2 regions of the Staphylococcus sp. TCBT05 genome follow, and region 1 is predicted to be linked to the other one. Evidence: predicted binding sites of a transcription regulator. Region 1 holds the regulator's gene; the other holds the start of a gene.
What was found. Region 1 encodes LexA, which represses DNA repair genes until DNA is damaged. Its sites were predicted from a motif close to CGAACATATGTTCG; they were not measured.
Positions count from the first base shown of each region.

Region 2: the regulator LexA is predicted to act here: its motif matches at 8,822-8,835, upstream of uvrB (excinuclease ABC subunit UvrB).

Region 1 is NZ_JBUQDQ010000038.1:535,675-552,834, forward strand. It holds gene sbcD (exonuclease subunit SbcD) at 1-542, opposite strand, end outside; gene ACY191_RS09685 (CcdC family protein) at 651-1,118, opposite strand; gene ACY191_RS09690 (hypothetical protein) at 1,367-1,552, opposite strand; gene ACY191_RS09695 (YneF family protein) at 2,107-2,346, opposite strand; gene tkt (transketolase) at 2,558-4,546, opposite strand; gene ACY191_RS09705 (DUF896 domain-containing protein) at 4,628-4,873, opposite strand; gene sosA (DNA damage-induced cell division inhibitor SosA) at 4,991-5,233, opposite strand; gene lexA (transcriptional repressor LexA) at 5,378-6,001, shown strand; gene ACY191_RS09720 (CAP domain-containing protein) at 6,209-7,174, opposite strand; gene guaC (GMP reductase) at 7,242-8,219, opposite strand; gene rpsN (30S ribosomal protein S14) at 8,418-8,687, opposite strand; gene rpmG (50S ribosomal protein L33) at 8,937-9,086, shown strand; gene ACY191_RS09740 (catalase) at 9,187-10,674, opposite strand; gene ACY191_RS09745 (amino acid permease) at 10,898-12,343, shown strand; gene ACY191_RS09750 (hypothetical protein) at 12,554-12,868, shown strand; gene ACY191_RS09755 (Cof-type HAD-IIB family hydrolase) at 13,326-14,135, opposite strand; gene thrB (homoserine kinase) at 14,179-15,099, opposite strand; gene thrC (threonine synthase) at 15,101-16,162, opposite strand; gene ACY191_RS09770 (homoserine dehydrogenase) at 16,168-17,160, opposite strand, start outside.
Region 2 is NZ_JBUQDQ010000038.1:1,053,554-1,070,713, forward strand. It holds gene ACY191_RS12160 (tetratricopeptide repeat protein) at 1-1,100, opposite strand, end outside; gene ACY191_RS12165 (acyltransferase) at 1,130-1,603, opposite strand; gene lgt (prolipoprotein diacylglyceryl transferase) at 1,613-2,449, opposite strand; gene hprK (HPr(Ser) kinase/phosphatase) at 2,453-3,388, opposite strand; gene uvrA (excinuclease ABC subunit UvrA) at 3,848-6,685, opposite strand; gene uvrB (excinuclease ABC subunit UvrB) at 6,691-8,673, opposite strand; gene ACY191_RS12190 (CsbA family protein) at 8,979-9,209, opposite strand; gene ACY191_RS12195 (YfbR-like 5'-deoxynucleotidase) at 9,215-9,856, opposite strand; gene ACY191_RS12200 (COG3942 and LysM peptidoglycan-binding domain-containing protein) at 10,086-11,015, opposite strand; one part of gene prfB (peptide chain release factor 2) at 11,396-12,433, opposite strand; one part of gene prfB (peptide chain release factor 2) at 12,435-12,506, opposite strand; gene secA (preprotein translocase subunit SecA) at 12,727-15,264, opposite strand; gene hpf (ribosome hibernation-promoting factor, HPF/YfiA family) at 15,560-16,138, opposite strand; gene ACY191_RS12220 (ComF family protein) at 16,205-16,879, opposite strand; gene ACY191_RS12225 (DEAD/DEAH box helicase family protein) at 16,872-17,160, opposite strand, start outside.

The DNA of each region.
Region 1 (17,160 bases):
GAACGTAAACCACCTTGAACTGTTAAATGACCAATTAAAATATTTAGTTTCTCTTTATTTAGTGATTGATTTATGTAGGATAATGATTTTGCTAAGCATTGTTGATGAGTTTCCAGACTATCGTCATCAAAGAATTGCTGCACTTCGTTAACTGTTGCAAATGGCAAAGTATAAAAATCAACATTAGCTATAGTAATTGGTTTATTGATATCATCTAAACTTGTTCGTATAAATAAATTTGATTTTTCAAACCAAGTTGACCCATAATGCAAACGTTCTTTACTATCATGATTACCACTTATCATAATAACTGCGATCCCCATATCCAAATTAAGTCGTCTAATCGTATGTTCCAATAGCAATATCGCTTCTTTATTCGGATAGCTTGTATCATATAAATCGCCCGCTATAACGATGACATCAGGCTGCTGCTGCTCCATTTCATCGATAAATTGCTCTAATATATATGCTTGATCCTCTAATAATGATTTGCCATTGATTATTCTGCCAAGATGCCAGTCAGCAGTATGTATAATCTTCATATTTACACCCCTTATAAGAACGTTTGTTCGTATATATCATAATATATTTTGAAAGCTATCGCAAGTCTATAAAAAAACCGTTTATCCACGAGATAAACGGCATACGAACTATTGAATTAGTGTTTGTTTAACTTTCCTATATTTATATAACATCGCTAAGCGCCATGGAACTATCATACAAAAAGCTAATAAGAAAAACATACCTGCAATTTCACCTGGATCAATCTTATTACTAATAAATATCTTAATTAATGTACGAACCAATAACAATGATATAAGTATAATTGGGAAAGCCTTAGAACGTTTCATATATATTTCACTACCATGTGTTTCAAATCTAGAAGTCCACATCAATATCGTAGAAAATAATACGCCCAACACAATACATTCAATAATTTCTAATCCTGTCAGTCTAAAATAGGGCACTACATACATTAATGCTCCTGTAGCCATAAAAAATGGCGGTAATATAATTTTCTTTTCATTTACTGGAAATTGTTGAGCTTTCATTCTGATTATAATGACAGCAATTCCCATCAAAAATGCAAATAAAATAGAAAAGATTAAATATAACACGTTGACACCTTCTTTAAGTTTATACAAGATGATTTATTACTTGGTCAGTATATCATTAAATTTTGATTTTATCAGTTGTTTTATCTCAATTCAAAATTCTGTCATATTCCAAATAGTTTAAAATACCCATTAATTTTCTATATAAATAACTTAAGACTCATTTTCAGCACGAAAAAAACAAACCAAATGCATTATAAGCACTTGGTTTGCAATAAGTGTAAGTTCATTCAGACTTAAATCGCTTTTATCTACAATGCTTGTTTATTGTCACAAGCAGAGTATGCGTTATTCAATGTAAATCTTAAATAATTCATATCATGAATTTGCATAGCATTGTGGTATTTCTTAAATGCTTGCTCATCAGGAAAGTTAATGTGCACATTGGCAAGACGGTCTAATACTTCCTTATCTTCCATTTCATAGGCATCTTTCACTTATTACTACCTCCCTTATGTTTAAACATTATAGCAAAAAGATTTTCTGAATCAAAATATTTTCTGAATATTTAAAAAACATTTCCAAATTGGCATACAATAATTCCAAACTATTCCTATATATTATTGTTTGAAGATGATAAATTCATTAAAAACGTTTCAAATGATAAACGTGATAACATTTCAGATTTTCCATAAAACAATTTGTTTATAACATATTAAAATGATTGTGCTTATTGTTGTTACATTTATACTTTCTGTCATAAGTACATAATATATAGCTTTTATTAAGTATTCATTCATAAGTCAATTAATGATAAATGTGAACTATGTACAACCTATCTATACATTTAGGACATGAAGATATACTGACAACAGCGAACATCTACGGACATTTATACTCGAACATTGAAAGTGAAGTAACAGAAATTTTAGATAAAACTTAAAGAAATATACGCGTTGAAAAAATTTTTTGGTACCACTATGGTACCACGAACAAAAAAAGAGCCAAAAGTTACTTTTTTACAAGTAACCTTCAGCCCTTTAATGACGCGCTATTTCTTTTTCTTCATAGCGTCTTCTTGATTTTTATTCATCATTGTCATCATTTGATTTATTTTCTTTTGAGATGGTTTTTGACCCATTTGCATCATCATCATACGTAGCATTTCTTCATTAATTGGTGGGTTCTTTTTAAGATAATCCATCATATATTTTCTTGCAAGGAAAAATCCACCCACTAAACCAAGTATAAGTGCTAACACGATTAATAAAATTGCTAACCAAGTTACCATTGTTTCACCCACTTTCCTATCCTAATGCATTTTACTAAAATTAGTACTCTATTTCAAGAGAACCTGAATTTTATAATTGCCCTAACCTAAAGTATTATATCAATTACAGAATCAATTTGTAAACATGGGATAAGCATCTCTAATAACTAAAAAGTGGTATGGGACAATAGCTCCCATACCACTTAGTGTTAACTGTCAAATTTAGTAATTATTAAAGTGATTGAACTTGGTTAAGAACATTTTCTTTAGTGAAGCCATATTTTTCAACTACTAAATCTCCAGGGGCACTTGCACCAAAGCCATCAATACCAATGACTTTACCTTCAGTACCTACATATTTATGCCAACCAAGAGAAGAGCCCATTTCAATTGCAACACGTTTAGTGATTGCTGCTGGTAATACTGACTCTTTATATTCAGCTGATTGTTGATCAAATGCATTCCAGTTCGGCATAGAAACAACACGTACACCTTTACCTTGTGCTTCTAAATCATTAGCAGCTTCGATAGCTAAGTTTACTTCTGAACCAGTTGCTAATAATAAATATTCTGCGTCTTTGTCAGACTCAAATACTACATAACCACCTTTACGTACACCTTCTTCAACTGTTTCTTTAGGAAGGTCCATAGCAGTAAGGTTTTGACGAGTCAATACTAATGAAGTTGGTGTGCCTTCTGATTCTAATGCTACTTCCCAAGCAACACGTGTTTCATTACCATCAGCTGGACGAATCACGTTCATGTTAGGAATCGCACGTAAACCTGCTAATTGTTCAATTGGTTCATGTGTTGGACCATCTTCACCTACAGCAATTGAATCATGTGTAAAGATGAATGTTGAATTTAAGCCCATGATTGATGATAATCTTAATGCTGGTTTCAAGTAGTCACTAAATACGAAGAACGTTGCACCGTATGGATGTAATCCACCATGCGCTGCCATACCATTAACTGCAGCACCCATTGCAAATTCACGTACACCGAACCAAATATTTTTACCTTCTGGTGTTTCTTTGTTAAAGTCACTTGCATCTTTAACATTAGATTTGTTTGAACCAGCTAAATCGGCTGAACCACCAAAGAATGAAGGTACTGATTTACTAATTGCTTGAATAACTTCACCAGAATCAGCACGTGACGCACCACTGTGTCCAGCTTCAAATTCAGGTAACGCTTCTTTGTAGTCCACTGGTAACTTACCACTAATAGCTAATTTGAATTCTTCAGCTAATTCTGGATATTTAGAAGTATAGTCTTCAACTAGTTTTTCCCAAGCTTCTTCTTTTTCGTTTGCACGTTTTAACATACTTTGTTGGAATATTTCATAAACTTCTTGAGGTACGTTGAAACGTTGGTCTGGGTCTAAGCCATATTGTTCGAAAGTTAATTTTCTTTCATCTTCACCTAAAGGTGCACCGTGCACACCATGTGTTGCTTGTTTATTAGGTGAACCATAACCAATAATTGTTTTTATTTCAATAATAGTAGGAACATCTTGTGCTTTAGCTTCTTCGATAGCTTTATCAATTGCATCGATGTCATTGCCTTCTTTAACTAAGATATGTTTCCAACCATATGCTTCAAATCTACCTTTAACATCTTCAGAGAAAGCCTTGTTTAAATCTCCATCTAATGAGATATCATTTGAATCATATAATACTATTAATTTATCTAATTGATTGTGACCTGCTAATGAAGCAGCTTCATGTGAAATACCTTCCATTAAATCTCCATCTGAAGCAAGTACATAAGTATAATGATCAACAACTTTAGCATCTTCTTTATTAAACTTACCTGCTAGATGTTTCTCAGCCATTGCAAAACCTACTGACATTGCAAACCCTTGTCCAAGTGGGCCAGTTGTTACTTCTACACCATCAGTATGTCTATATTCTGGATGACCTGGTGTTTTTGAACCCCATTGTCTAAATTGTTTTAATTCTTCCAATTCTAAACTACCAGAAACATGTAATAAACTATAAAGTAAAGCTGAGCCATGACCGGCTGATAATACAAATCGATCTCTGTCAAAGAAATCTTTTGATTGGGGATTAAAGTTTAAATGACGAGTCCAAAGCGTATATGCCATTGGTGCTGCGCCCATTGGTAAACCTGGGTGACCTGAGTTTGCTTGTTCAACTGCGTCGATACTCAAAGCTCTAATTGTATCTATCGCTAATTGATCTTTTTGATTATTCATCTTAAAATGACTTCCTTTCTTCTAGCTAGTTTAATTCTTATTATACATGATTTAACAGAAAATTAACAAAAAATTGAATTGCTATTTGCCTTGATTATTTTTTGAATCTAAAATATTTTTTACTTTTTCTGGAGTAACGTCATTACCTTCAGGGTCAATTACTCGTGTGCTTTCTAATTGTTGTTTAAATTTCTCTCTAAATGAGTCTAAGTATGCTTTTCTTAGCTTGGATTGTTCTTTAGCTTCGGCTTGAGTTAAGCCTTCTGTCTTTTTCTTCTTTGCGAGCTCATTAATTCTATCCAAGTCTACGCCATCAATGTTTCCCATAATAAACCTCCGTTATCATTAATATAAAAGAATATAACAAAAAAATAAGCGAAACTAAATAGTTTCGCTTATTTTATCCCATTTATTCTATTAACTTGTTCATCCCAAATAAATTGATTAGTTTACGGCAGCTATAAGTGGTGTAACTTGATGTTCGCTTTGTTCGCTGTCTTGATGATCACTTTGTGCTTTTTCTTTATCTTGATTAATATTTTCAGTAACATTATGATCAGTCATTTCGTACGTTTGTTCTGTCCCATCACTATGATGTGCCGTTAATATAAATATAGTACATAATAACATTGTAGCAACTAATACCATTAGATACGTCTTAACTTGCGATTTATATAATTTAATCATAATTTCCACTCCTAGAACATTTGTTTGTATTAACAATTTATCAGAACATCTGTTCTTAGTCAATAGCAAAACGAACAAACGTTTGTAAAAATTGTTAGCCCATGCTATAATGTAACTAAATTAAAGCTAGGGAGTGCCTAAATTATGAGAGAATTAACGAAACGACAAAATGAAATTTTTGAATATATCAAGCAAACTGTTCAATCAAAAGGCTATCCTCCAAGTGTTAGAGAGATTGGTGAAGCTGTAGGCCTTGCTTCTAGTTCTACAGTGCATGGACACCTATCACGACTTGAAGAAAAGGGCTATATTAAACGAGACCCAACGAAGCCAAGAGCAATTGAAATAGTAAGTGAATCTATTGGCGAACCTGTGAACATGGAAGAAACAATTCATGTTCCCGTTATAGGTAAAGTTACAGCAGGTATTCCAATAACTGCTGTAGAAAATGTCGAAGAATATTTTCCACTTCCAGAGCATTTTACTTCTACTCATAATAGTGATATCTTCATTTTAAATGTCGTTGGAGATAGTATGATTGAAGCAGGTATATTAGATGGAGACAAAGTAATTGTTCGTAGCCAAACTATTGCAGAAAACGGTGATATTATCGTTGCTATGACCGAAGAAAATGAAGCAACTGTCAAACGTTTCTATAAAGAAAAAGCGCGTTATCGTTTACAACCTGAGAACAGTTCTATGGATCCAATATATTTAGAACAAGTTTCTGTGTTAGGTAAAGTGGTCGGTCTTTTCCGTGAAATGTAGATAGATATAACTTTTATTGGTTACAGTTATATATCAATAAAAATAAGAGGTTAAGCATAATGCTTAACCTCTTATTTCTCGTCTTTTTTCTCTAAGACTTCTTTAATTTTTTCTAGTATATCATCTGTTTTATCTGTTTTTTTTGTTGTCATAACTAACTCATCCTCTACAAGTTAAAGGATACCCTTTAAACAAGAAAATCAAACATTATCCTGTATAATTTTCTGTCCAATATGGTTGTCTATTATTATTAAATTCAACACCTACGCCAAGTGTATTGAAGTCTCGTTTCAGAATATTTTTCCGATGACCGAGTGAATTCATTAGTCCTTGATGCGCATATATACTGCTCGTTTGACCATATGCTAAGTTTTCTCCTGCTGCACTAAAATCATGTCCATATGCTTCTAATCGATCAAATGGTGAATTACCTTCCAAGTCAGTATGATCAAAATAATTCTTATTAGCCATATCTTCACTATGCTTTCTCGCTGTATCAGAAATGCTTTCAGAATATTTTAGTGTCGGCAGTTCATGTTGTACTCTTTCAGCATTAACCAAATCAAAATTTTGTAGTTCAAAGCTGTGTGCTAATTCATCTGACGGCGCTCCATATTGTTGCTGCAATCGTGATTCCATTCTCTCACTCACTTGTAATATGGCAGTTAAATTATTATCACTATGTTTATCATAAAAAGCTGTTGTATATATTTGATCATCATGGAAAGTATCATACTCGTCATCTTTAATTTCATAATTTGTATGACCTTTTCTAATTTCAGTTATCGGCGTTCCTAATCTATCACGAACAGTAGATTTTGGTGTTCCATATTTTATTTTGCTTTTTGATGAGATTACGTTTTGATTGCTATACAGCCCGTTTACTTTATTATCAATATAACTTACCATTACAAACGATCTATAGTCATCAGAATAGTAAGTGTACCATTTTGTACCATATTCATTAGTGGTTATACGTTTGGGTTTCCCTAACTTTTCAGTAACAGTAGACTTATCCATATTCATTTGAATATTATTTACTGCAAAAGCTTGTTTGCTAGGTGCTTTTAATGGCTTATTTGATGTCGTTGTTCCTGAAGTCCAACTGGCTACTTTAGACTTAAATTGTTGTTCAAATCCAACGACCGGCTTAAATTCTTTAACAGGTATCACTAATACAATTAATAATATAACAACGATATATCCTATTAATTTTCTAATTTTTTACACCTACTATAGTTTAGTCGCGATCTCCATTGAAAATTGAATTACGTACGATTACATAATCTACTTTTCTTAATGAATTAATATCTTTACCACCTGCATAAGAGATTGAACTTTGTAAGTCTTGTTGCATTTCTATAAGTGTATCGAGTAATGCACCTTTATGTTCAACAAACATTTTCTTACCTTCAACGTTTTTATGTTCACCTTTTTGGAATTCAGATGCACTACCAAAATATTCTTTATACAACTTGCCATCTAACTCAACCGTTTCACCTGGTGATTCTTCATGTGCAGCAAATAATGAACCTATCATTACCATTGAAGCACCAAATCTCATTGATTTTGCAATATCTCCATGAGTTCTAATACCACCATCTGCTATGATTGGTTTTCTAGCTGCTTTACTGCATTGATTTAAAGCTGCAAGTTGCCATCCGCCAGTACCAAATCCAGTTTTGATTTTAGTTATACATACTCTACCTGGACCAATACCAACTTTAGTAGCATCTGCTCCTGCATTCTCTAATTCACGAACACCTTCTGGCGTACCAACGTTACCAGCAATTACAAATGACTGAGGAATATGTGCTTTAATATGTTTTATCATTTTAATCACTGATTCTGAGTGACCGTGTGCAATATCGATTGTAATATATTCAGGAATAATTTCTTCGCTAGCTAATTGCTTTACAAAATCAAATTCGCCGGCTTTTACACCAACAGAAATTGATGCAAATAGTTGCTGTTCATGCATTCTTTTAATAAATGGAATACGTGCAGCTTCATCAAAACGATGCATAATATAGAAATAATCATTTTTAGCAAACCATTCTGCTAATGATTCATTCATGACTGTTTGCATATTTGCAGGTACAACAGGTAATTTAAAACTTCTTGGACCAAATTCAATCGTTGTGTCACATTCTGAACGACTTTCTACAATACATTTATTTGGTATAAGTTGGATATCTTCATAATCGAATATTTTCATAATAAAACAAACCCCTAACATTTTTTATATAACACTTGTACATTGGTAAGATTTTTATAACTATTCCATTCTATTACAACGTAAAATCTATTACATTTTACTTAATTCCCGAACAATAACTATTTATTCATCTTTACCATTAGATAATATACAATGTTTTATACTAAATGTAAATGGACTATAGTCGGAGTTTGAAAATTACCAACTTGATTTCTTCACACCAGGTATTTGACCTTTATATGCATGCTCTCTAAATGCAATACGAGACATCTCAAATTTTCTATAAACGCCTCTTGGTCGACCTGTCACTTTACAACGTCTTGTTAAACGCGTCGGTGAACTATCTCTGGGTAATTTACGCAATGCTTCATAGTCACCTTTCGCTTTCAACTCTTTTCTTAACTCAAAATATTTATTTACAAGTTCTTCTCGCTTTTGCTCTTTTACTATTTTAGATTTTTTTGCCATTTTATCTCTACCTTTCTCTTCAAATCGTAATCATTACGTTTTATATCGTAACATATTCTTTTATTTACGCAAATCATTTATTTTATTTTTGTTGAAAAAAATTATCTTTAAAGTTAGAGATATGACATCATATCGTATATCTTCTATAATTAATGTAGTCCTTTATAACAACATTAAATTTGAAATCGTCATAAATGTATGCTAGAATTTTAAAACGTAACAATTCCTATTAAGAAAGAGGTGTTTATTTTGCGCGTAAATATTACTTTAGCTTGTACAGAATGTGGAGATCGTAACTATATCACCACTAAAAACAAACGTACGAATCCAGAGCGTATTGAACTTAAAAAGTACAGCCCAAGATTAAATAAATATACTGTACACCGCGAAACTAAATAACATTCTGTTGTTAAAATTACTTTTTTAAATACGACAAATTAAAAAAGAAGTCACACATGTTAAACATGCGTGACTTCTTTTTAGTTTATATAGTAGCAAACTAGTCTGCCACTTCTAAATCAACATCATTAATATCAATACCTAACGCATTCGCTACACCTTTACCATACTCTGTATCAGCTTTGTAGCAATGACGGATGTGACGGTGTTGAACTTCTAATGTTGTACCCTGCATCTCATTGGCAGTATTTTCAAAAATGCGTTGTTGTTGCTCTTTTGATTGTAATCTAAACAATCTACCTGGTTGTTCGAAGTAATTATCATCATCTTCGCGATAATTATATTCATAAGCTTCACCTTCGACTTCTAGGCCAGGTTTTTTAAATTCAGGTTGATCCTCAAAACTTCCATCACTATTAGGATAATAGTGTGTTCCTCCACCTTGGTTATTATCTAAGATACGCATTTGACCATCTCGGCTGAATGGGCAAATATTTTCAACTCCAACACCTTTTGGTTGGTTTACTGGTATTTGCCAGTGATTGACGCCAAGTCTATAACGTTGAGCATCACCATAAGAGAATATACGACCTTGTAACATTTTATCTGGAGAAAAATCTATACCTGGAACAATATTTGTCGGTGCAAATGCTGCTTGTTCTACATCTTGGAAGTAATTATCTGGGTTACGATTTAACTCAAACTCACCAACTTCTATAAGTGGATAATCACCTTTATACCATACTTTTGTTAAATCAAAAGGATTGTCTTTATGATTTTTCGCTTGTTCTTCAGTCATTACTTGAATATACATTTTCCATTTTGGGAAGTTTTTGTTTTCAATTGCTTCAAACAAGTCACGTTGAGATGATTCTCTATCATCAGCAATGATTTTCGCCGCTTCATCTGGTTGTAAGTTTTCAATACCTTGTTGCGTTCTATGGTGGAATTTAACCCACACACGTTCTCCTTTATCATTATACATTGAGTACGTATGTGAACCGAAACCATGCATATGTCTATAGCCGTTTGGAATACCACGGTCAGTCATTAAAATTGTTACTTGATGTAACGCTTCAGGTAATGATGTCCAGAAATCCCAGTTATTTTGCGCACTACGCATATTTGTTCTTGGATCTCTTTTTACAGCATGATTTAAGCTCGCAAATAATTTAGGATCTCTAAAGAAGAATACCGGTGTATTGTTACCTACTAAGTCCCAGTTACCTTCATCTGTGTAAAATTTTAACGCAAATCCTCGAATATCTCTTTCAGCATCCGCTGCGCCCCGTTCCCCTGCAACAGTTGAAAAACGCGCGAACATCTCTGTTTGCTTCCCTACTTCTGAAAAAATACTAGCAGATGTATATTGCGTAATATCATTTGTTACTGTAAAAGTACCAAACGCACCAGAACCTTTAGCATGCATTCGTCGTTCCGGAATTACTTCTCTGTCAAAATGAGCCATTTGTTCTAAAAAATACCAATCTTGCATCAACAATGGTCCTCGAGGTCCAGCAGTCATACTATTTTCTCTATCTGAAACCGGTGCACCAAAAAGACTAGTTAAATTTCTTTTATTGCTCATAATGTTTCCCCCTCACAAATAGTAAATAATAATTATTATTATCTAGCACTAATTTTAAAGTATACACATACGAAAAGCAATTATGTTACTTCTTATAATATGAAATATTTCTGAATATTTAAAATTTTATCGCTCCAACTCTCAAAAAATGCATTGATTGTAGTCATTAAAAGCATTAAAATGTAAGGTATATAAATTTTTATAGATTATAGGAGATTTTAATATGGGACAAAACAATATGAAACGTGGTCTCAACTCTCGACATATTTCAATGATTGCAATAGGTGGTGCGATTGGCACTGGACTCTTTGTCGCTACAGGTAATGTTGTATCACAAGCTGGTCCAGGCGGCGCGATTCTAGCTTATTTAATCATTGGTGTCATGCTATATTTCTTAATGTCTTCAATCGGAGAACTAGCTACATTTTATCCTGTATCAGGATCATTTAGTTCTTACGCTACACGATTTGTAGACAGTTCCCTCGGCTTTACAATGGGATGGTTATATTGGGTGATGTGGGTATTAGTAACGAGTGTTGACATCATTATTGCATCAAGCGTATTAGATTATTGGGAAGTATTTCACTTTTTCAGCCCTGTTACTTGGAGTATTTTGTTTCTTTGTTTACTATTTGTACTGAATATTTTTACAGTAAAAGCATTTGGTGAAACAGAATTTTGGTTATCTTTAATTAAAGTACTTACAATTATTATCTTTATAGTAATAGGTGTACTAACAATATTTGGCATTTTAGGTGGTAAATATTATGGGTTTGAACATTATACAACAGGTGAAGCGCCATTTGTCGGTGGCATTTCAGGTTTCTTAGCCGTGTTACTCATCGCTGGTTTTTCAGTTGGTGGTACTGAGATGGTAGCTGTAACTGCAGGTGAATCATCGAACCCGCATAAGTCAATGCCAAAAGCTATTAGACAAGTATTCTGGAGAATATTGCTATTTTACGTTTTATCTATTGCTGTTATTGCCGCAATTATTCCTTACAGCGATCCTCTACTATTAAACAAACATGAATCTGTGACTCAAAGTCCATTCACAATAGTATTTGATCGTGTAGGTATTGCTTTTGCTGCATCTGTGATCAATGCAGTTATCCTAACATCGTTACTGTCTGCTGCAAATTCTGGAATATATACAACAAGTCGTATGTTATTTTCAATGGCAGAAGATAAACAAGCACCGAAGTTTTTTGCAAAATTAAACAAAACGACGAAACTACCTATTATTTCTATTTGTACAACATTTGTAATCGTGTTAGTAGTAATTGTATTAGCGCAATTTAAATCAGATATTGTCTTCTCACTGCTCAATATTATCGGTTCATTAGTTATCGTAATATGGGCATCAAGTATTGTCGCTCAAATCAGATTACGTTCTGCAATAAAAAAACAAAACAAACGTGCAGAAGATGTATTACCATATAAAGCAGCGTTATATCCATTAGGACCAATCATTGTAATAATTGCATTGCTATTCCTATTTTTCGGAAATTCCTTTGGTGCTTTAATGGCAGGCGATTATGGCTCTGTTATACGAAACATTGCACCAATCATTATTCTAGCAATTGTTTATTTATCACATAAAGTAATTAGAAAAACAAAAATAGTGAAACTAGAAGACGTTGAATTAAATACAACTAAAGAACATTAATTGTAAAAGCACTGGTATATAATCAGTGCTTTTACTTTGCCACTTTAATTAATGAAAAACATATTACAAAAACAGTTAGAATTATACATATATACGTATTTGTTTATTCGAGTAAAATCAATGCTTAACACATAAGAGTTGAATATTTTCAGTGCTTAAAAAGTATAGTATAATATAATTAACAATATTGGTTATATTGAGGTGAAAACTATGATTGGGCAAACAAATTTATTTGATGATATTTTAGAAACTGAAGAGCGTTTCGTTATTGTTGTGCAATCACTTGAAGAAAAGAATAATCAATTGCTTAAACGAACTTTAAGAGAGTATGGTAGCTTAGAACATTCACAAATGGAAAGTCTTTTTGAACATCTTAAAGATGTCTTTTTAGAAGAATCGTTTGAGGATAATCAATCTGCATTCTCTATCACAGTATATACAAATTTAGATTATGCTGCGGATAATGTGTATGCACATGTTAAAAGGCATAGAGGCAAACACGAGTGGACACATACAGCAAAATAATTCTTTCACTTCAGAAATTATCTATCAGAGTTAACTTACTCTGATAGTTTTTTATATTTGCATTTGCTTCTATCTTAGTATCATCAATAAATACTGAGTTATCAGCTGTGTTCAGAAATTAATAAAAAGTGACTTGATCAATCCATTTGTAGAGTAAACTGAGGCATGTTTTAATTTTTATAGATAAGCTGCTATATTAATTTAGTTTAGTGGAATTTATTAAATTATAAGTAAGTGTCTTATTTTTTGTAGTAATAACATATATATGAACTACGAATTGTTTGCGAGACGCCTAAGGGTGTAGGATGAGTGTTGAGACCAAGGCTCGCCCCATCCCCCTAGGTAAGCGAGCAATATTGATATAAATTACAAGCCCATCAAAGACCAAAAATCTTTGATGGGCTTAGTGCTAGGCATTTATGTCATAGACACTTTTGAATTATATATATCAATCTAATCAAGAATCAAGCAATGCTTTTAAAGCGTGAGGAATACCATCCTCGCCATTACTTAAAGTAATTTCGTCAGCAACTGCTTTAACTGCTTCATTAGCATTACCCATTGCTACTGCATGTCCGACGACGTTAAGCATTGAAATATCATTTGAACTATCACCAAATGCAATAACTTCAGACAAGTCAATATTGAGCTTTTCACAAAATGCAGCTAATGCATTTCCTTTCGAAACATCTCTAGCCATAAATTCTAAAAAGTACGGCTTACTTGTTGTAACGTCTACTTCCTCATTAAAATGACCAGCTAATTCAATGTTTAAACTTGTAATATTCGGAACATAATCTACACCCATTACTTTAGGTACATCAGCTTGAATATATGCTTTGATATCATCGACCCGTTTCATCGGCAAACCTGTCAATTCAGACTCTATATTCATATATTCGTGGTCACCTTCATATATAATAAATCCTTCATGATATGTTAAAACAAACAATTTGTGTTCTCTACAGAAATCAACAATTGCATCAAAATCTGCCTTAGTTACACTCTTACTCACTTCAACATGTTCATCTTTAACAGCAATTGTCTTACCACCATTATAGCTTATTACATAACTATCATATTGATCTAACTTGAGTTGCTTTGCAACAGGTAGCATCCCTTCTGTAGGACGTCCTGAAGCCAAGACAACATGATATCCTTGCTGCTGAATGTCAATTAAATAACGTTCAGTTTCTGGACTAACCTCATTATCTGGATTCATTAAAGTGTCATCCATGTCCATAACAATCATCTTATATTTACTCATGTTTGTATCTCCTTTCAACACCTTAACATTATACTACAATAATTTAACGGCGTTGGTACAGAATTTTCGACACAACTCCACTTTCATTAATTGTCACTAACTCCGATCGACAATCCATAAATGTTCCTTTAAGTTCTCTAACGAGTTCGCCACTCCGTTCTGGAGCAACTAATGTTAATACGGTTGGACCTGCACCACTGATTACAGTCGCATAGGCGTTATGTTGTTTCGCAATCGCTTTAATTTCTTTAAACTCAGGTATTAAATGTTGTCTGAATGGTTCATGAAAACCATCTTGTTCCATCATTTTTCCTGCCAACTCATAGTTATGTTGTATCAATGCACTAATCATTGTGTTACTAATCGCACTATTTTGAACTGCCTTTTTATGTGAAAATGTTTCCGGTAATGTATTTCTTGAATCATCTGTACGTAGTTCATAAGATGGAATAGTAATAATGATATCCACACGTGGTGGATCAATATATGATACATCTGTCACCTTTGTCTCAGGATTAAAGTAACCTAATACCAAGCCTCCATAGATTGTTGGTGCCACATTATCAGGATGACCTTCGATTTCAGTAGCTAATTGTAGTAATTCATATTTTGATAATTCAATATCACCAAAATAATTAGCAATATATAATGCACCAACTAATGCTGATGCAGAACTCCCTAAACCTCTTGCTAAAGGGATTTCGCTTCGCATTTCTATATCTAAACCAGGTAATTTAACATCATATTTACGTGCAACTCTTTGAGCAATTTGATAAATATAATGTCTATTGTCTGTTGGCAAATCTTCTACATTTGGTCCGACGTGATTAAACGTCCACACATCGCTGTCGTTCTTCTTTACATCTAAATATAAAAATTTATTTAATGCCATACCTATAGAATCAAAACCGACACCTAAATTAGCTGTAGATGCCGGTATTTTCAAATGCAACATGTCACTCATGTTAGAGCGCTCCTTTGATATAATCTAAGATGCTTTCTCTATCGTTAGGCAACGGTTTGATTGGATTATCCAATAATGAAATTGCAGTGTCTGGATCTTTCAGACCATTACCAGTTAATACAGCAACCACCTTTTTACCTTGTGGTAACTTGCCAGCACGGTGTAATTTTATCAAACCTGCTATAGATGCATTACTTGCCGGTTCACTAAAGACACCTTCTTTACTTGCCATCAATTGATATGCTTCTAAAATTTCTTCGTCTGTTACGCTATCAATTAGACCATCTGATTCACTTAAAGCATTATTAGCTTTGTCCCAGCTTGCTGGGTTACCAATTCTAATAGCCGTAGCTACTGTATCTGGATTCTTAACCACTTTGTTCTGTACAATTGGTGATGCACCTTCAGCTTGGAATCCAAACATATGAGGTAATTGTGTTTGATTTTTATCGTGATACTCTTTGAACCCTTTCCAATATGCTGTAATATTACCTGCATTACCAACAGGAATGGACAAGATATCAGGAGCTTCTCCTCCTAATTGTTGAATGACTTCAAAGGCGCTTGTTTTTTGACCTTCGATTCTATATGGATTTACAGAGTTTACTAAGGCAATTTCACCGTTTTCCGCTACTTCCTTAACAATCTCTAATGCTTCATCAAAGTTACCTTCGATAGAAACAATTTCAGCACCATACATCACGGCTTGAGATAATTTACCAAGCGCAATTTTACCTTCAGGTATTACGACAATTGCCTTCAACCCTGCACGAGCAGCATATGCTGCAGCAGATGCAGAAGTATTACCTGTCGACGCACAGATAACAATTTTCTTACCTTCTTCTTTAGCTTTGGCCATCGCCATTACCATACCTCTGTCTTTAAAAGAGCCCGTTGGATTAGCTCCTTCGTATTTTACATGTAATTCAATGCCTAACATTTCAGATAAATTTTCACAATAAATTAAAGGTGTATGTCCTTCATTTAAAGTTAATTGTGGTGTATTTTCATTTACAGGTAAAAACGCTTCAAATTCCTTCACTAAACCTTGCCATTTTTCCATTTCTATTAAACCCCTTCTACTGGATAAATTTTATTTACAACATATCCTGCCTCTGTAATTGCCGATTCAGGAGACTCATCTAAGCCTACTACAATCAAACCAACCGTTCTGGCATCTCTTTCAGTAACGGCTAATGATTTATGGAAAGGTAACTCCGCTTTAATTAAAGCTTCAACCTTACTCGGTTCCTCACCATCTGTCTGAATGACAACATAATAACTTTCTTTTTCTTTAAACGATACTGTATCATCGCTATCCATTAATTCTTTCGTTTGTTCCGTCTTCAATTCAAAATGTGGTGGTAATGTATGCAGATTAGACTCAAAATGCAAGGTAACGTTAAGCAAGTCACTCACAACTGCACTTCCAGTTGCTAAACTACCAGCTCCCTTACCATAAAACATCGTCTCTCCAACAGCATCACCAATAACATAAATTGCGTTGAATTCATCTTCAACTGCAGATAATTGGTGTGCAGTACTAATAAGTGTTGGTGCTACTGAAGCATTAACTTTACCTTGCTCATAAGTACCTTTACCAATTAATTTAATCTTATAACCTAGTGCTTCTGCTGCCTTAATATCAGCAAGTTCAACATCGCTAATACCGTGTCTATCAACATCTGATAAATTAATCACTTGGTTAAAAGTTAAATAAGAAGTAATGACTACCTTTCTTGCGGCATCTACACCTTCCACGTCATCTGTAGGATCTGCTTCGGCAAACCCTAATCTTTGCGCTTCATCCAACGCATCTTCAAACGATGTATTCTCACGCGTCATTTTACTTAAAATAAAGTTAGATGTTCCATTTAAAATACCCATAAATTTAGTTATATTATTTGCATTCAAACCATTATTAATCGCATTAACGATTGGAATACCGCCTGCAACACTTGCTTCATATTTTAATGCTACGTCATTTTCTTGTGCTAAATCTTCTAACACATTTAAATGCACAGCTAATAAGTCTTTATTGGCAGTAATAACATGCTTTTT
Region 2 (17,160 bases), 520 kb from region 1:
AATACAGACCAAATTTCTTCGGTCATAAATACTTCCTTACCCCTTAATTGATTCAATAAAAAAATACCATATAATCTATGGTGATTATCATCATTCATTAACAGTGGTAAAATTTGTTCATCAAAATATACTTTACTTTCGGCAATGACCCACGGTGCATAGCCAACGTCAACTTGTGCAATATCTTGTAATTTTGACCAAAAATATTTACTTTCTTCAATATTATTTAAATGGTAATAATTAAAACTGAGTGCATTATACATTTGAATTGAAAGAAATTTGCCTTTTTTATATAGAGGTAAGAGCACACTTTGCGAAGCTTCGTATTGCTTTAAATAACAAAGAACGATACCGAGTTTAAACGATTCATCTTCATTCATCGGTGCGACTTTATTCAATAAATTTAAATAGCGTTCATACTTTTCTACATCATTTGTATTGTACAGTAACAACGTGTAATGGCAGAGTGCGTGTACATCGGTGTTATCTTCAGCTAGTAATTGTTCAAACATTTCACGTGCCGTATCATATTTATTGAGATATAAATAGCACATTGCAAGTAAATTACGTAGTACTCGATGTGCTTGAAGTGTGTCACTTTGCCTTAACAAATATTTCTGAGCATCTACTAAACGTCCATGTGAAAATAAATATTGGAAAATTAATTGTATGGCAAATAATTGACTCTCAATTTCTATTTTCTCTGGAGAATGATAAGATACTTCGAACATCTCTTCTAATTCTTCTTGATAATCTTCATCCTCAGCAAGAATAACGTAATTCATTCCAAATAAGAAGGCCTTATTAGGATCATTTTTTATAATATTTAACTGACTTAATTCGTAATAACTATCAGCAACGTCTTCATCTTGTGCAATGCTTTCATAATAAAGCTGTTCTGCTTTATTACTTAATCCCAATTTCACAAGACTTTCTGCATACTTTACTTTGCTCTCAAAATCATGGGGTGACATATCAAGCACTTTTTCGAAGTATTCTGCAGCCTTTTTATAATCTTGATGTTGAAATTTTTGTTCAGCTAATCGCTTATAAAAATGACTATCTAATTTCATTTGTATCACTTTATTGTTTTGCGCCATCTATGTTCACCTCCTAGTTACATGTTTCATTATTTAATTTGCATTGGATTGCCGTATGCGACAGCATAATCTGGAATATCCTTTGCAACGACCGTTCCAGCACCTACTTTGACATTACTACCTATCGTCACACCAGCTAAAATTGTAACATTTGCACCAATTAATGTGTTGTCACCAATCTGAACTGGTCCAGTGCGATATTCATCAACTAAAAATTCATGCGTTAAAATAGTTGTATTGTAGCCTATTACACAATTATTGCCAATAGTAATAAGTTCCGGCTTAATGATATCTGGAACAACCTTAAATGCAAAGGCTGTATTCGTACCTATCTTCATCTTTAATATATGCTGATATATCCATCGCTTAACCTTTAAGTTTGGCATATAGCGACATAGTTCTATGACTATCGTTTGCTTAAATACTTTAACGGCTTTGACATATCGATACATTTGCCAAAGGGGATTAGACCCCTTGGATGGCAACTTTGTTAACTTACGCATAAACAATCATCACTTCACCTTTTTAGTTGGCCAAGCTAAAGGTCCGACAGCTTTATACTGTGGCGCCTTATATTTCACTCTACGTATTACCATTATCACGATACCGACGATAATAAGTACTACGGACATCACTTGTGCAACTCTAATATGTTCTGTCAACATAAGACTATCCGTACGTAATCCTTCAACGAAAAATCTACCGATCGAATACCATATTAAATAGAGACACAACGTATCTCCAACACGTAAATGCTTTCTAATAAAGATTAACACAATAAAACCAATAATATCCCAAAGTGATTCGTATAAAAATGTCGGATGATAGTACTTACCATTTATATGCATATTCTCAATAATAAAATTTGGAATATGTAGGTTCTCTAAGAAACTCTTAGCAACAGGACCACCATGTGCTTCATGATTCATAAAGTTACCCCAACGACCTATACCTTGACCTAATATCATACTTGGTGCAATCACATCACCAATTTGAAATGGATTAAGATTCTTATGTCTACACACAAAGATACCGGTAATAAATCCGCCTATTAAACCACCGTGTATTGCGATACCCCCATGCCAAATCATAGGGATTTCTATTGGATTCTGTGCATAATATGGCCATTGAAATATTACAAAGTAAATACGTGCAACGATAAATCCTACAATAGCACTCCAAAAAATAATATCTACTAACGTATCTTTATCATGACCAATTCGCTTCACACTAGCCTGTGCAATAAAATAGCCAAGTAATATACCAGTAGCGATAATTATGCCATACCAACGTACTGAAATTGGTCCTAATTCAAATGCAATAGGATCAATATAATTTAAACTCATCATCAATTAGTTCTCCTCACTGTGGTGTCCATTTCTCATAATTTCAGCATTGAGACGATCATTGAATTCTTCAGCAGTGTTGATACCCATAATATTTAAACGATAATTCATCGCTGCTACTTCAATGATAACGGCCACGTTACGTCCGGGTCTGACTGGAATCGTCTTCTTCGTGATTTCATTATCTAGGATTTTTAACTTTTCCTCATTTAAACCAACACGGTCATACAATTTATCTTTGTGCCAATTTTCTAAATGAATATTTAAACGTAGCCTTTTTTCAGTTAAAATTGATCCCGCACCAAATAGCGTCATTACATTGATGATACCTAAACCTCTAATTTCAAGTAAATGTTCGATTAACTTTGGCGCTTTACCAATGAGTTCGTCTTTACTCACTTCTCGAATTTCGACATTATCATCTGCAACGAGTCGATGACCACGTTTAACAAGTTCTAATGCTGTTTCACTCTTACCGATACCAGAATCACCAGTAATTAAGACACCTACGCCATAAACGTCAACTAACACACCATGTAATGAAGTCGTTCTAGCTAATTCATGTTCTAAAAACGTTGTCAAACGACCCATTAATTGTGTTGTCGCAATCGTTGATGTAATCAATGGTGTTTCAAGCTCAGTTGCAGCTTGTATCAACTCTTCAGGTGGTTCTAAATCACGCGTTACAATGATAGCTGGTGTTTCGGGGCGACATAGCTTTCTCATTCTACCCTTTCGCTCTTCATCTGGCAACAAGTTATAAAAAGATAATTCCGTTGTTCCCAATAACTGAATACGGTCAGAGGCATAATGAGAAAAATAACCTGCCATTTCTAAACCAGGTCTTGAAATATCAGTATTTTTAATTTGCTTATTTAAACCCGCTTCACCTGCAATAATTTCAAGTTCAAAGCGTTCGACTAAGCTTTTCGTAGTTAACATAGCTTCACCTCTATCAATATTTCTCCTACATTTGCGATATGTATTTATCATATCAAAAAGCATTGATAATCCATATTAAAAAGTGTAGTAGTTAATAAAATAATTCATACAATACTATTCTACCTTACATTTCTGTTTAGCGATATTACGATATTAAGTCTCTATAATCATGCTTTATCGCTAAATTTCAGCCTAAACTTATAATGCTTTATAGTAGTTTAATGAAATCTATTCGTTATGTATTGAACCAATAAATTAAAGCATAAAGCTCACGCCTTTAAATTTAAGTTCTTCGTCGATTCCGACTGTTACGAATAATTTATCAGCAGTCTAACTTATTATAGAACCAAAATTTAATAGCTCAATATAATTAAAGGCCGATTGGATAATTATAATCCAATCGACCTCATATGAATACACGATAAATTAATATCACTGATATATGCTACTATTGTTGAACTAAGTAGTGATTGTATCTCTTTCTAATACTGGCTTTAAGTATCGACCTGTATAGCTTGCTTCAACATTCGCAATCTCTTCAGGCGTACCTGTGGCAACAATTGTACCGCCACCATCTCCACCTTCAGGACCTAAATCAATAATATGATCTGCCATTTTAATAACATCCAAGTTATGTTCAATAATAACGACAGAGTCACCATTTTCTACTAGTTTATTCAATACTTTAAGCAATCTACTAATGTCATCAACATGTAAACCAGTTGTCGGTTCATCTAAAATATAAATAGATTTACCTGTTGAACGTTTGTGTAATTCTGAAGCTAATTTAACACGTTGCGCTTCTCCACCTGATAATGTCGTTGCAGGTTGCCCTAAGGTTACATATCCTAGGCCAACATCGACTAATGTTTTTAATTTACGATGTATTTTAGGTACATTTTCAAAGAAATTAGTCGCATCTTCAGCAGTCATCGCTAAGATATCAGCAATATTTTTCCCTTTATAAGTTACTTCTAACGTTTCACGATTATATCTTGTACCACCACATACTTCACATGGAACATACACATCTGGCAAGAAATGCATTTCGATTTTGATAATTCCATCGCCTTTACAAGCTTCACAACGGCCACCTTTAACATTAAAGCTAAAGCGTCCTTTAGAATAGCCACGAACCTTGGCTTCATTTGTTTGTGCAAATATATCTCGAATATTGTCAAACACACCAGTATATGTTGCTGGATTTGATCTTGGCGTTCTACCAATTGGTGATTGATCAATATCAATAATTCGTTCTAGTTGATCAATACCTGTGACCTCATCACAATCACCAGGTTTAACTTTAGATTTATTAATTTCTTTTGCTAATGATTTATATAATACCTCATTAACTAGTGAACTTTTACCGGAACCGGATACACCAGTTACTACTGTCATTGTAGATAGTGGAAATGACACGTTTACACCCTTTAAGTTATTGCTACGTGCACCTTTAACTTCTATCTTTCTGTCAGTAACTTCACGACGTTGTTCTGGTACTTCAATACGTTTCTTACCACTTAAATACTGACCTGTTAGTGATTTTTTATTATTCATAACTTGCTTTGGTGTGCCACTTGCAACAATTTGACCACCATGTTCTCCGGCACCAGGTCCTACGTCCACTAGATAATCAGCAGCTCTCATCGTATCATCATCATGTTCAACAACGATTAATGTATTACCTAAATCTCTCATTTCTTTTAACGTGTTAATCAAGCGATCATTATCACGTTGATGTAATCCAATAGATGGTTCATCGAGTACATAGAGTACTCCAGATAATCTAGAACCAATCTGTGTGGCTAAACGAATTCGTTGCGCTTCTCCACCAGATAGTGAACCTGACGCTCGATTTAAAGTTAAATATTCTAACCCAACATTATATAAAAATTCTAATCGCGAAATAATTTCCTTTAGGATTTGATCGGCAATTTTTTGATCTTGCTCTGATAAATCGATATGTTGATATAAATGTAATGCGTTTTTAATAGAATTCTCTACTATTTCACCAATATTATGACCTGCTACATAAACTGATAGCGCTTCTCTACTCAATCGTTTACCATGACATGTTTCACATGGTAGCTCAGTCATATACTTACTCATCATTTCTCTCACTAGTTCTGATGGTGACTCATGATAGCGACGATTAATATTTGGAATTACACCCTCAAACTCCATTGTACGTTTACGTGTTTGACCATTACGTTGTTTAAAGGTAAATTCGATTTCCTTACCTTTAGAACCATATAAGATGATGGCCTTTTGTCTATCTGTTAATTTTTTATAAGGTTTATCCATATTTATTTTAAAGACTTCGCAAACACGTTTTAACAATGTTGGATAATATTCCGAACTTGTTGGTTCCCAAGGGATGATTGCACCTTCATTCAGTGTTTTGTTTGGATCAGGAACAACTAAGTCTAAGTCTACTTTTAACTTTTGACCTAAACCATCACAAGTTGGACACGCTCCAAAGGGACTGTTAAAACTAAACATACGTGGCTCTAGTTCTCCAATAGAAAACCCACAAATTGGACAGGCGTGATTTTCAGAGAACTTTAACTCCTCACCATCGATAATATCTACGACGAGGTTGCCATCTGCAAGTTGTAATCCTGTCTCAATTGAGTCTGCTAGACGTGTTTCGATACCATCTTTCACAACTAATCTGTCGACTACGACTTCGATAGTATGATTTTTATTCTTATCTAATTCTGGCACTTCATTAATATCAGTAATTTCACCATCTACTCGTACACGAACATAACCTTTCTTACCAATATCATCAATCAACTTCTCATGAGATCCCTTTCTATGAGAAACGACGGGTGCTAACAATTGAATTTTAGTACGGTCTTCCAACTCCATAACACGATCGACCATCTGTTGCACTGTTTGTGATTCAATTTCAATGCCATGATTTGGGCATATTGGTTTCCCTACACGTGCATATAATAAACGGATGTAATCATAAATCTCTGTAACTGTTGCTACCGTCGAACGTGGGTTCTTACTTGTTGTCTTCTGATCAATAGATATTGCAGGTGATAAACCTTCAATTGTATCAACATCGGGTTTATCCATTTGACCTAAAAATTGTCTTGCATATGCACTTAATGACTCTACATAGCGACGTTGTCCTTCGGCATATATAGTATCAAACGCTAGTGACGATTTACCGGACCCTGAAAGTCCTGTCATCACAATCAACTTATCTTTAGGTATTTCGATATCTACATCTTTTAAATTATGGGCACGAGCGCCTTTAACTACAATAGATGGTTGTTTCATATACTTCACCCTTCTGCTTTTAATTCAAATAACATATCTCTCAATTCTGTCGCCTTCTCGAAATCTAAATCTTTGGCGGCTTGTTTCATTTCCTTTTCTATATTGGCAATTGTTTTTTCGCGTTCTTTCTTCGTTAATTTCTTAGGTACTTCTGTTTGTTGTTTTTCATTTGTGTCATCATTTTCTACTGTCGCGCTAATAACGTCATGGATTTGTTTATTAATGGTCGTTGGTGTAATACCATGTTTTTCATTGTATGCCATTTGAATATTACGACGACGTTCTGTCTCATCAATCGCATATCTCATAGAATCCGTAATTTTATCTCCATACATGATTACTTCACCTTTACTATTACGCGCAGCACGTCCAATTGTTTGAACTAATGAACGCTCTGATCTTAAGAAACCTTCTTTATCAGCATCTAAAATTACAACAAGTGATACTTCTGGTATATCTATACCTTCTCTAAGCAAATTAATCCCGACGATTACATCATAGGTACCCATTCGTAAATCTCTAATAATTTCAATTCGTTCTAATGTCTTTATTTCCGAATGTAAGTAGTTAACCTTAATTCCTGCTTCTTTCATATATGTCGTTAAGTCTTCACTCATTTTCTTCGTCAATGTCGTAACTAGTACACGTTCATTTCGGTCTATTCGTTCTTGAATTTCGCCAAGTAAATCATCAATTTGATTTTCCGTAGGTCGGACCTCAATCTTAGGATCAAGCAAGCCAGTTGGTCGAATAATTTGTTGTACCATTTCGTCTGTGTGCTCTAGTTCATAAGGTCCTGGTGTTGCAGAAACGTAGACCAGCTGATTTGTTTTTTCTTCAAATTCTTCAAACTTAAGCGGTCTGTTATCCAGAGCACTTGGCAAACGGAATCCGTGATCAACTAAGACTTGCTTTCGTGCACGGTCACCATTGTACATACCACGAATTTGTGGCAATGTCACATGAGATTCATCAATCATAACCAGCCAATCGTCACCAAAATAATCAAGTAAGGTATATGGTGTCGAACCCATTGGTCTCAATGTTAAATGAACGGAATAGTTTTCTATACCAGAACAAAATCCCATTTCTCGCATCATTTCTAAATCATAATTCGTACGTTGCTCTAACCGCTGCGCTTCTAGTAGTTTATTTTCCGCTCTCAATTCTTCCAAACGTTCTGCTAATTCATTTTCAATTCTTTGTATTGCAGATTTCATCTTTTCCTCACGTGTTACGAAGTGGGATGCCGGGAAAATTGCAAAATGTTCGCGCTCTCTCAATACTTCTCCAGTTAAATAATTGACTTCGCGTATACGATCAATCTCATCACCGAAAAATTCAACTCGAATACACATTTCCTCACGAGAAGCAGGAAAAATTTCAACAACATCACCGCGTACTCTAAAGGTACCTCTTCGGAAATCAATGTCGTTTCTAGTATATTGGACGTCAACTAACTTTCTCAGTAACTCACTTCTATCCATTTCCATACCTACACGTACACTTACAACTAAATCTCTATATTCTTCCGGATTACCTAAACCATAAATACAGCTCACACTGGCAATTATGATGACATCATCTCGTTCAAACAAAGCACTTGTAGCAGAATGTCGTAGTTGATCAATTTCATCATTGATTGATGCATCCTTTTCAATGAAAGTATCTGTAGATGGTACATATGCTTCCGGCTGATAATAGTCATAGTAACTTACGAAATACTCTACTCTATTTTCAGGGAAAAATGTCTTAAACTCACTATATAATTGACCTGCTAATGTCTTATTGTGTGCTATGATTAACGTCGGTTTGCCGACTTCTTTGATAACATTACTCATCGTAAATGTCTTACCAGTTCCCGTCGCACCAAGTAATGTTTGATGACGTTTCCCTTCATTTACACCTTTGACAATTTCTTTAATCGCTTCTGGTTGATCACCTTGTGGCTCGAAATTGGATTGTAGTTTAAATGGATAGTGTTCCATGTTGACACACGCCTCCTATATATTTTCTTATGTGACAAATGTAACGCAAAGTTCTATGCTTTAATATTGATTTGTCTACTAAATTGTAAATTATTGTGTATAGTGTATAACCTTATTCTATATTTTAACAGATTTATGCGCAAAAAGACAAACGTTTGTTCGTTATTTTAACATGTGTAAACAACAAAAAACAAACATAGTATCTTACCATGTTTGCCTTAATTTATTGCTTTATTTATTTTAAGAAGGTAATTATTTTATAGTTTACAAGTCATTTTTACAACTAGATTGCTTGTAACTTATCATTAATCACCATCATGCTTATGAAATTCGAGTTGATCGATAATTATATATCCCGCTAATAATGACACGACATCAATAAATATGATCCATTCATTATGAAAAAAGCCTTTGGCAACAGATGCCCCAATTAAGATGAGTGTCAAAATAGTGCCGACCCATTTATTTCTCGTCAGCACACTAAATAGTACGACTAATATGCATGGAAAAAATGCCGCAAGCATATACCAAATCATCTATGTCACCCATTTCTATTATTTAGGATTGTCATCGTTGTTTCTCTCAGTTCGGCACGTGGAATAAAGTTCTCAGTTAACATCTCTGGAATAATATTATCTATAAAATCTTGCACGGAACTTAAATGATCAAATTGCATAATTGTTTCTAAAGACATCTCATAAATTTCAAAAAACAATGGTTCCGGGTTACGTTTTTGTATTTCTCCAAATGTTTCATATAATAAATCAATTTTATCTGCTACCGATAAGATTTGACCCTCTAAGGAATCATCCTTACCTTCTTGTAACCTTTCACGATAGATATCTTGGTATGCTTCAGGAATTTCTTCGTTAATAAAATGATCTACCATTTCTTCTTCAACCTGTGAGAATAGTTTTTTTAATTCTCCACTCGCATATTTAACTGGTGTCTTAATATCACCTGTAAACACTTCAGCAAAGTCATGGTTTAGTGCTTTCTCATATAAACTTTTCCAATTCACTTCATTGCCATGATATTCTTCGACAGTTCCAAGATATTGAGCAATTTTAGTTACTTTAAATGAATGTGCAGCAACATTATGTTCAAAGTATTTGAATTGGCCTGGTAATCGAATTAATTTTTCTAAATCAGATAAACGTTTAAAGTATTGATGTACGCCCATGATATCGCCTCCTAAGTTTATTTAATGAATGATTATACTTGCTTTTATAATATCATTCAACAATCAAAATGTCTTATCAAATAGCTGTTAAACAAATAATTAGCAATTTAGAATTTCTATCTTTTCAGTTTATTAAGATTTCATATAAATTTTTATCGTTAAAATAAAGCCACACCGTAATATAACAGTATGGCTTTATCTCATATTAGATATTATTTTTAAATTGTTACTAGTGAATATAGTTATACGCACTAGGTTGTTGTATCGTACGATATGATTTCTGTCCGACGCCTTGCCAATTCATTTCAGAAACAACAATGGATCCATCGGTATTTTTATGTTCTACCACACCAACATGTCCATTTGGACCAGATGTACTTTGCATAATTGCCCCTACTTCTGGCGTATGATTAACTTCATAACCACTTTGTCTAGCTGCATTTGCCCATTGATTGGCATTACCCCATAAATTGCTTACAGGCTTACCTAATTGACTACGTCTATCAAATGCGTAACTTGTACACTGACCATTATCATAGTAATTAGTGCCACCACTACGGCCAATACTTTGTTGTCCACTGTAATAATGATTGGCGTCATATTGATAAGCATTGGAATAATTACTATTTACATCATTATTCCACGATTGATAGTTAGAAAATTGAGTTGGTTGAGCCACATCATTCTGAGGATAATTCGGTGTCAATATTTGCGAATCACTTTCATCTGTTGGTTGTTGTAATGTATCTGGTGTCCCCCAGCTTGCTTTATCATCATTATATAAATGCTTTGAACCTGCTTCCGATATAGCAATAAGTTGCCCCGGATGAATCGTTTCTGTAATCTGTGGATTCAATTTAAATAAGTCATCTAATGATATCTCATGCTTATTGGCGATATTTGTAAGTGTGTCGCCACTTAATACTTCTACGATATCACGATCAGGCACGACCACTTTTGTTCCAGTCGCAATAGAAGTCACACTATCATCCAAATTGTTTAGCGCCTTAATTTCATCGATATTGGTAGCAAATCTTTCAGCAATTTGCGTAAGTTCCATCTCCGAAGATGTTGTATGTATTTGTTCCGCTGACGCTATATGATTCACACCTAAAAACAGTGCCGTCGTCGATGCAGTAACTATTAAACCTTTCTTCATTGTTATGTTCATTCCTTTGCTGTCTTATTATTATACAAATTTAATATAGCACAAAACCTTATGCCATATTGAACTGTTAACAGACTGTAATACAATGGTTATTTAGTCCTATATGCAGTAAAATAAAATCTCTTAAGAAAGCTATGGTATAACTAGCTTTACTAGCTTAATATTACTAAAATTGCACCCTTCATATATAAGCTCATGTAATATAACTAGATGATAGAAGCATATAATTAGAACATCATATCAATTTCTGCATAAATTATTGTACTATTGCTGACAACAATGCCACCTCTATATAATAAAAATGCCTTATAAGACAGTTGCAAGATGCACAACTGTATATAAGGCATAAAATGATTTATTAAACTATTGTATTATGAATGATCCATTTGACTACGTAAGTATGCTTCAATAAATGGCCCAATTTCACCATCCATGACTGCATCAGTCTTACCGGTTTCTTCATTCGTTCTATGATCTTTGACCATTGCATATGGATGGAACACATAAGATCTAATCTGGCTACCCCAGCCAATTTCTTTTTGTTCACCACGTATTTCTGCCATTTCTTGTTCTTGCTCTTCTAATTTTAATTGATATAGTTTAGATTTCAATGTCTTCATGGCAGCTTCTCTGTTCTTAATTTGTGAGCGTTCATTTTGGTTGTTAACAACAATTCCAGACGGATGATGGGTAATTCTAATTGCAGATTCTGTTTTGTTAATATGTTGACCACCAGCACCTGATGCTCTAAATGTATCTACTGTGATATCGTCTGGATTTATATCGATTTTAATATCCGCATTGTTAAATTCAGGAATAACATCACAAGATGCAAAGGACGTATGCCTTCTTCCAGATGAGTCAAATGGCGAAATACGAACTAATCTGTGTACACCCTTTTCAGCCTTTAAATACCCATATGCATTGTGACCTTTCACAGCAAATGTCACACTTTTAACTCCAGCTTCATCACCTGGTAAATAATCCATAATCTCTACTTTAAAGCCTTGTTGTTCACAATAACGTTGGTACATACGTAATAACATGTTTGTCCAATCTTGTGATTCTGTTCCACCAGCACCTGGATGTAACTCGACGATGGCATTGTTTGCATCATATGGTCCATCTAATAAGAGCTGTAATTCAAATTGGTCCAAATTATCTTTGAATTGTTGGACTGACGTTTCTAAATCAGCTTTCATCGTTGCATCCTCTTCTTCGAGTAATAATTCTCTTGTCGTTTCCATATCTTCAATTTGTGCTTCTAGATCACGATATGCATTAACAATACTTTTCAAAGCGTTATTTTTATCAATTATTTCTTGTGCTTTATCTTGATTGTCCCAAAATGTTGGATCAGCCATCATTTCTTCATATTCTTGAATATTCGTCTCTTTTTCTTCTAAGTCAAAGAGACCCCCTAAGTTGCTCTAATTTTTCATTATAACTCTCTATATTTCTTTTTATTTCCGATAATTCCATCTAAACATCGCTCCTATTATAATTGAAAATTTACTTACTATTACATAACAATTGATTGAAGAAAAGCTAACTAAAGCTACATAAATGGTTCACTCCGTTTCAATAGTATACGAGCATCATGGTTATTATATGTTAAACTCACACTCATTTTCAAAATAAAACCGGAAGTTGATAATCACAAATCAATGCTTCCGGTTTCATACTGTCACGCTTAAATCACCTAAGCGCCATGACAGTTTTTATATTTTTTACCGCTGCCACAAGGACAAGGATCATTTCTACCAATATGCTCATCTTTAACGTAAGGTTGAGCCTTTACCTTTTCTTTACCATCTTCAGCATTTGCTGATACGTGTTCAGCTTTACCGAAATCAGTCGTTTTGTCACGTTCAATATCATCTTCAACAGTAATGACAGATTTCAAGATATATTTACTTACATCTTCTTCTATTGTTTCCATCATTGTATCAAATAATTGGTGACCTTCATTTTGATAATCACGTAATGGATTTTGTTGTGCATAAGAACGTAAATGAATACCTTGTCTCAACTGATCCATAGTATCGATATGGTCTGTCCAATGATCATCTATAGATCTTAATAGAATCATGCGCTCAAATTCTGCGAATTGACTGCCTATTTTTTCCTTTTGATCTTTAAATGCAACTTCGACTTTTGCCCATACAATTTCAAAGATATCATCATTATCTTTACCTTTTATTTCTGATTCTTTCAAAGCACCTTCGCTTAAGAATACATCATCCACATAGTTGATAAATGGTTCGTAATCTGGTTCGTCCTCTTCGTCATTTACATAGTAACGTACACTGCGTTCTAAAGTAGCACGCATCATTGCTTCGACTAATTCACCACTAGAATCACTATCAATAATACTATTACGCTCTGTATAGATAATTTCACGTTGTTTACGTAATACATCATCATATTCAAGTACACGTTTACGTGCATCAAAGTTGTTACCTTCAACACGTTTTTGGGCAGATTCTACAGCACGTGACACCATTTTTGATTCTATTGGTGTTGAATCATCCATGCCTAAACGGTTCATCATATTTTGTAAACGTTCAGAACCGAAACGCACCATTAATTCATCTTGTAGTGATAAGTAGAAACGACTATCACCTTTGTCACCTTGTCGACCAGAACGTCCACGTAATTGATCATCAATTCTTCGTGACTCATGACGTTCGGTACCAATAACAGCAAGACCACCAAGTTCTTCAACGCCATCGCCTAGTTTAATATCCGTACCACGACCAGCCATGTTTGTAGCGATTGTTACAGCACCCTTTTGACCTGCGCCTGCTACAATTTCTGCTTCTCGTTCATGGTTTTTAGCGTTTAATACATCGTGTCGAATACCTTTTTTCTTTAATAAGTCTGAAATATATTCGCTCGTTTCAACTGCTACTGTACCTAATAGTACCGGTTGACCCTGTTTGTGCTTTTCAATGACATCTTCAACGACTGCATCGAATTTACCTTTTTGACTAATATAAATTAAATCCGGTTTATCTTGACGTTGTACAGGTTTATTGGTAGGAATTTGTGTTACCGTCATATTATAAATATTGCGGAACTCTTCTTCTTCCGTCTTAGCCGTACCTGTCATACCAGATAGTTTATTGTACATTCTGAAGTAGTTTTGGAATGTAATTGAGGCCATGGTTTTGGATTCGTTTTGAATCGTCACACCTTCTTTAGCTTCAATGGCTTGGTGCAGACCTTCTGAGAAACGTCGACCAGGCATTGTACGTCCAGTAAATTGATCGACGATTAATACTTCGCCGTTATTTACCATGTAATCTACGTCTTTTTGCAGTGTCACATGTGCGCGCAATGCTGTATTGATATGACTAATGATTTCTACGTTTTTAACATCATAGAGGTTATCGATTTTGAACATACGCTCTGCTTTATCGATACCTTGTTCTGTTAATTGAACTGCCTTTGTTTTTTCGTCATAATTATAATCATCTTCATTTTTTAACATCTTAGCGAAAACGTTAGCTTGTGTATATAATGAAGTAGATTTTTCCGCTTCACCAGAAATAATCAATGGCGTACGTGCTTCATCGATTAAGATTGAGTCTACCTCATCAATGATGGCATAGTTTAAAGGTTTCATTACACGCTCTTCAGCATAATTCACCATGTTATCACGTAAATAATCGAAACCAAGTTCATTGTTGGTACTATAAGTGATATCACTTGCATAAGCGTCACGTTTTTCTTCGGTAGACTTACTATTTAAGTTCAAACCAACCGTCAAACCAAGGAACTCATACAATTCCGCCATTTCTTGACTTTGACTACTTGCTAAATATTCATTGACAGTAATAACGTGTACCCCACGACCTGTTAACGCATTGAGGTAGGTTGGCATCGTTGCTGTTAAAGTTTTACCTTCACCGGTTCTCATTTCAGAGATATCACCATTATGAATCGCGATACCACCCATAACTTGAACTTTATATGGACTCATATTAAAGACACGCTTTGCACCTTCTCTTACTAATGCAAATGCTTCCGGTAGAATTTCGTCTAATATTTTATTTTGTTTCTTAATGTCCTCTTCATCACGCAATCTTTCTTGATATGATTGCGTTTTTTGTTTAATTTCATCGTCTGTTAATATCGATATATCCTCTTCTAATGCAAGGACTTTATCGGCTAATTTGCCAAGGCGTTTTATTTCTTTTTTATTGCCATCTGCAATTTTTGATAAAAAACCCATTTTGTTCGCTCCTTTAGCTTAATAACTCTTAGCTTACAACAATTTATGATATCATTTATAAGCCTAAATTTACACTTATAGACCTCTCTATTTCCTACTTTATTAACATATATGTGTCAATTCATTAATATCATTGTATTGCCTTAATTAAATACTACCCATTGATATAACTTTGCATGTACTATTATATTTCACTTTCAAATTATTTCATAGTAACATAACAAAAATTGGACGTCCACGATTTAACATAATCATGAACGCCCTGCGTACAAATCATTTATAGAAAGTACAAAGATTAATCAGTAGTTTCAATCAATCCATATTTCCCATCTTTTCGTTTGTATACGATGCTAGTTCCATCAGTTTCACGATCTGTGAAAATAAAGAAATCATGCCCTAAAAGATCCATTTGTAATACTGCCTCTTCTGAATCCATAGGTTTCAAACTGAAGTTCTTTGCACGGATAATTTCGATATCACCGTCACCATCATTTTCAATTGGCTCGGCTTCTAATTGTTCAGCTTCATTTTCTTCTGGCAGTGAAGCGAACACTTCTTGTTCACCGCGATTACGCTTTTTGCGGTTAACACGTGTTTTATATTTTCTTACTTGTCTTTCAAGTTTATTATTGATTAAATCAATGCCAGCGTATAAATCATCGTGGCGTTCTTCAGCTCTCAAAGTAACATTTTTCAATGGAATAGTTACTTCAATCTTAGTAGCTGAATTTTGATATGTTTTTACTTTAACGTGTGCAGTTGCGTTTGGCACATCGTTAAAATAGCGTTCTAATTTACCAATTTTCTCCTCAATATAGTTGCGAATCGCATCAGTAATAGTGAGGTTCTCTCCGTGAATTTCAAATCTAATCATAGTAATCGACTCCTTTAAAACCTCTATATTGGTAATATTGCTTACTCATATAATACCACGTTTATGCTACCGTGCAAACGTAAACACATCGAATTTTCTGATTTTTCTAATAAAAAGTTTTTCCGCAGCTTGATGCACCGTTAATCCAGTCGTATAAATATCATCTACCAACAATACTTGTGCATGAGTTAAATCAATATCGTCTATGACATGGAATGGATTACGCGCATTAATTCGATTACTTTTTGGCAAATTCGCCTGTTTCTCTCTATAATCCATCGTAAGCACTGCTTTATATTGTATACGCATTTGTGACAGTACCATCCTAATAGGATTAAAGGTTCTTTGATAATCGCGTTCCTTGGGTGATGGTATCGGTATAATTAAATCATAGTGTTGCTTTGGTAAGTTCATCATTGATGCGAATTGTTCACACAAGGCAACATCTTTATCAAATTTATATCGCTTTATCAAATCCTTCATTACGCCATCATATTGAAATTGACAATATAATTGATCCATTAACGTATAATTGCTTTCTAAGTATTTACAGTCTAAACATGTCTGTTCTTCTGTACTTAAATACTTTAAACATCTCGAACAACGCTTTATATTATCTTTTATTTTCACTTTAACCCAAAGTTTTGTGCATTGTTTACAAAATAGTGTAGCTGGTTTGAACAATGTAACTGCATTTAATGGTTCGGTAAAGTAACCTCTACAATGGAGGCATTTAATCATGAATCCACCCCTTTTTACGTGCGAGTTTATTCATCTGCACAATTGTGCTTCGTGCTTTAATCATCTTAAATGTAATACCTTGATGACAGAACATGACTAAACCAGTTGGTGATGCCATTTTTCTACCAACCCGCCCAGCTATTTGTATTAATGCACTACTTGAAAATTTATGACTGTCTACAACAATTACATCTAAGTTAGCCATCGTGAATCCACGCTCTAAAATTGTCGTTGTAAATACAACACGATATTGTCCGCTTCTTAATGCCTCAACTTTATCC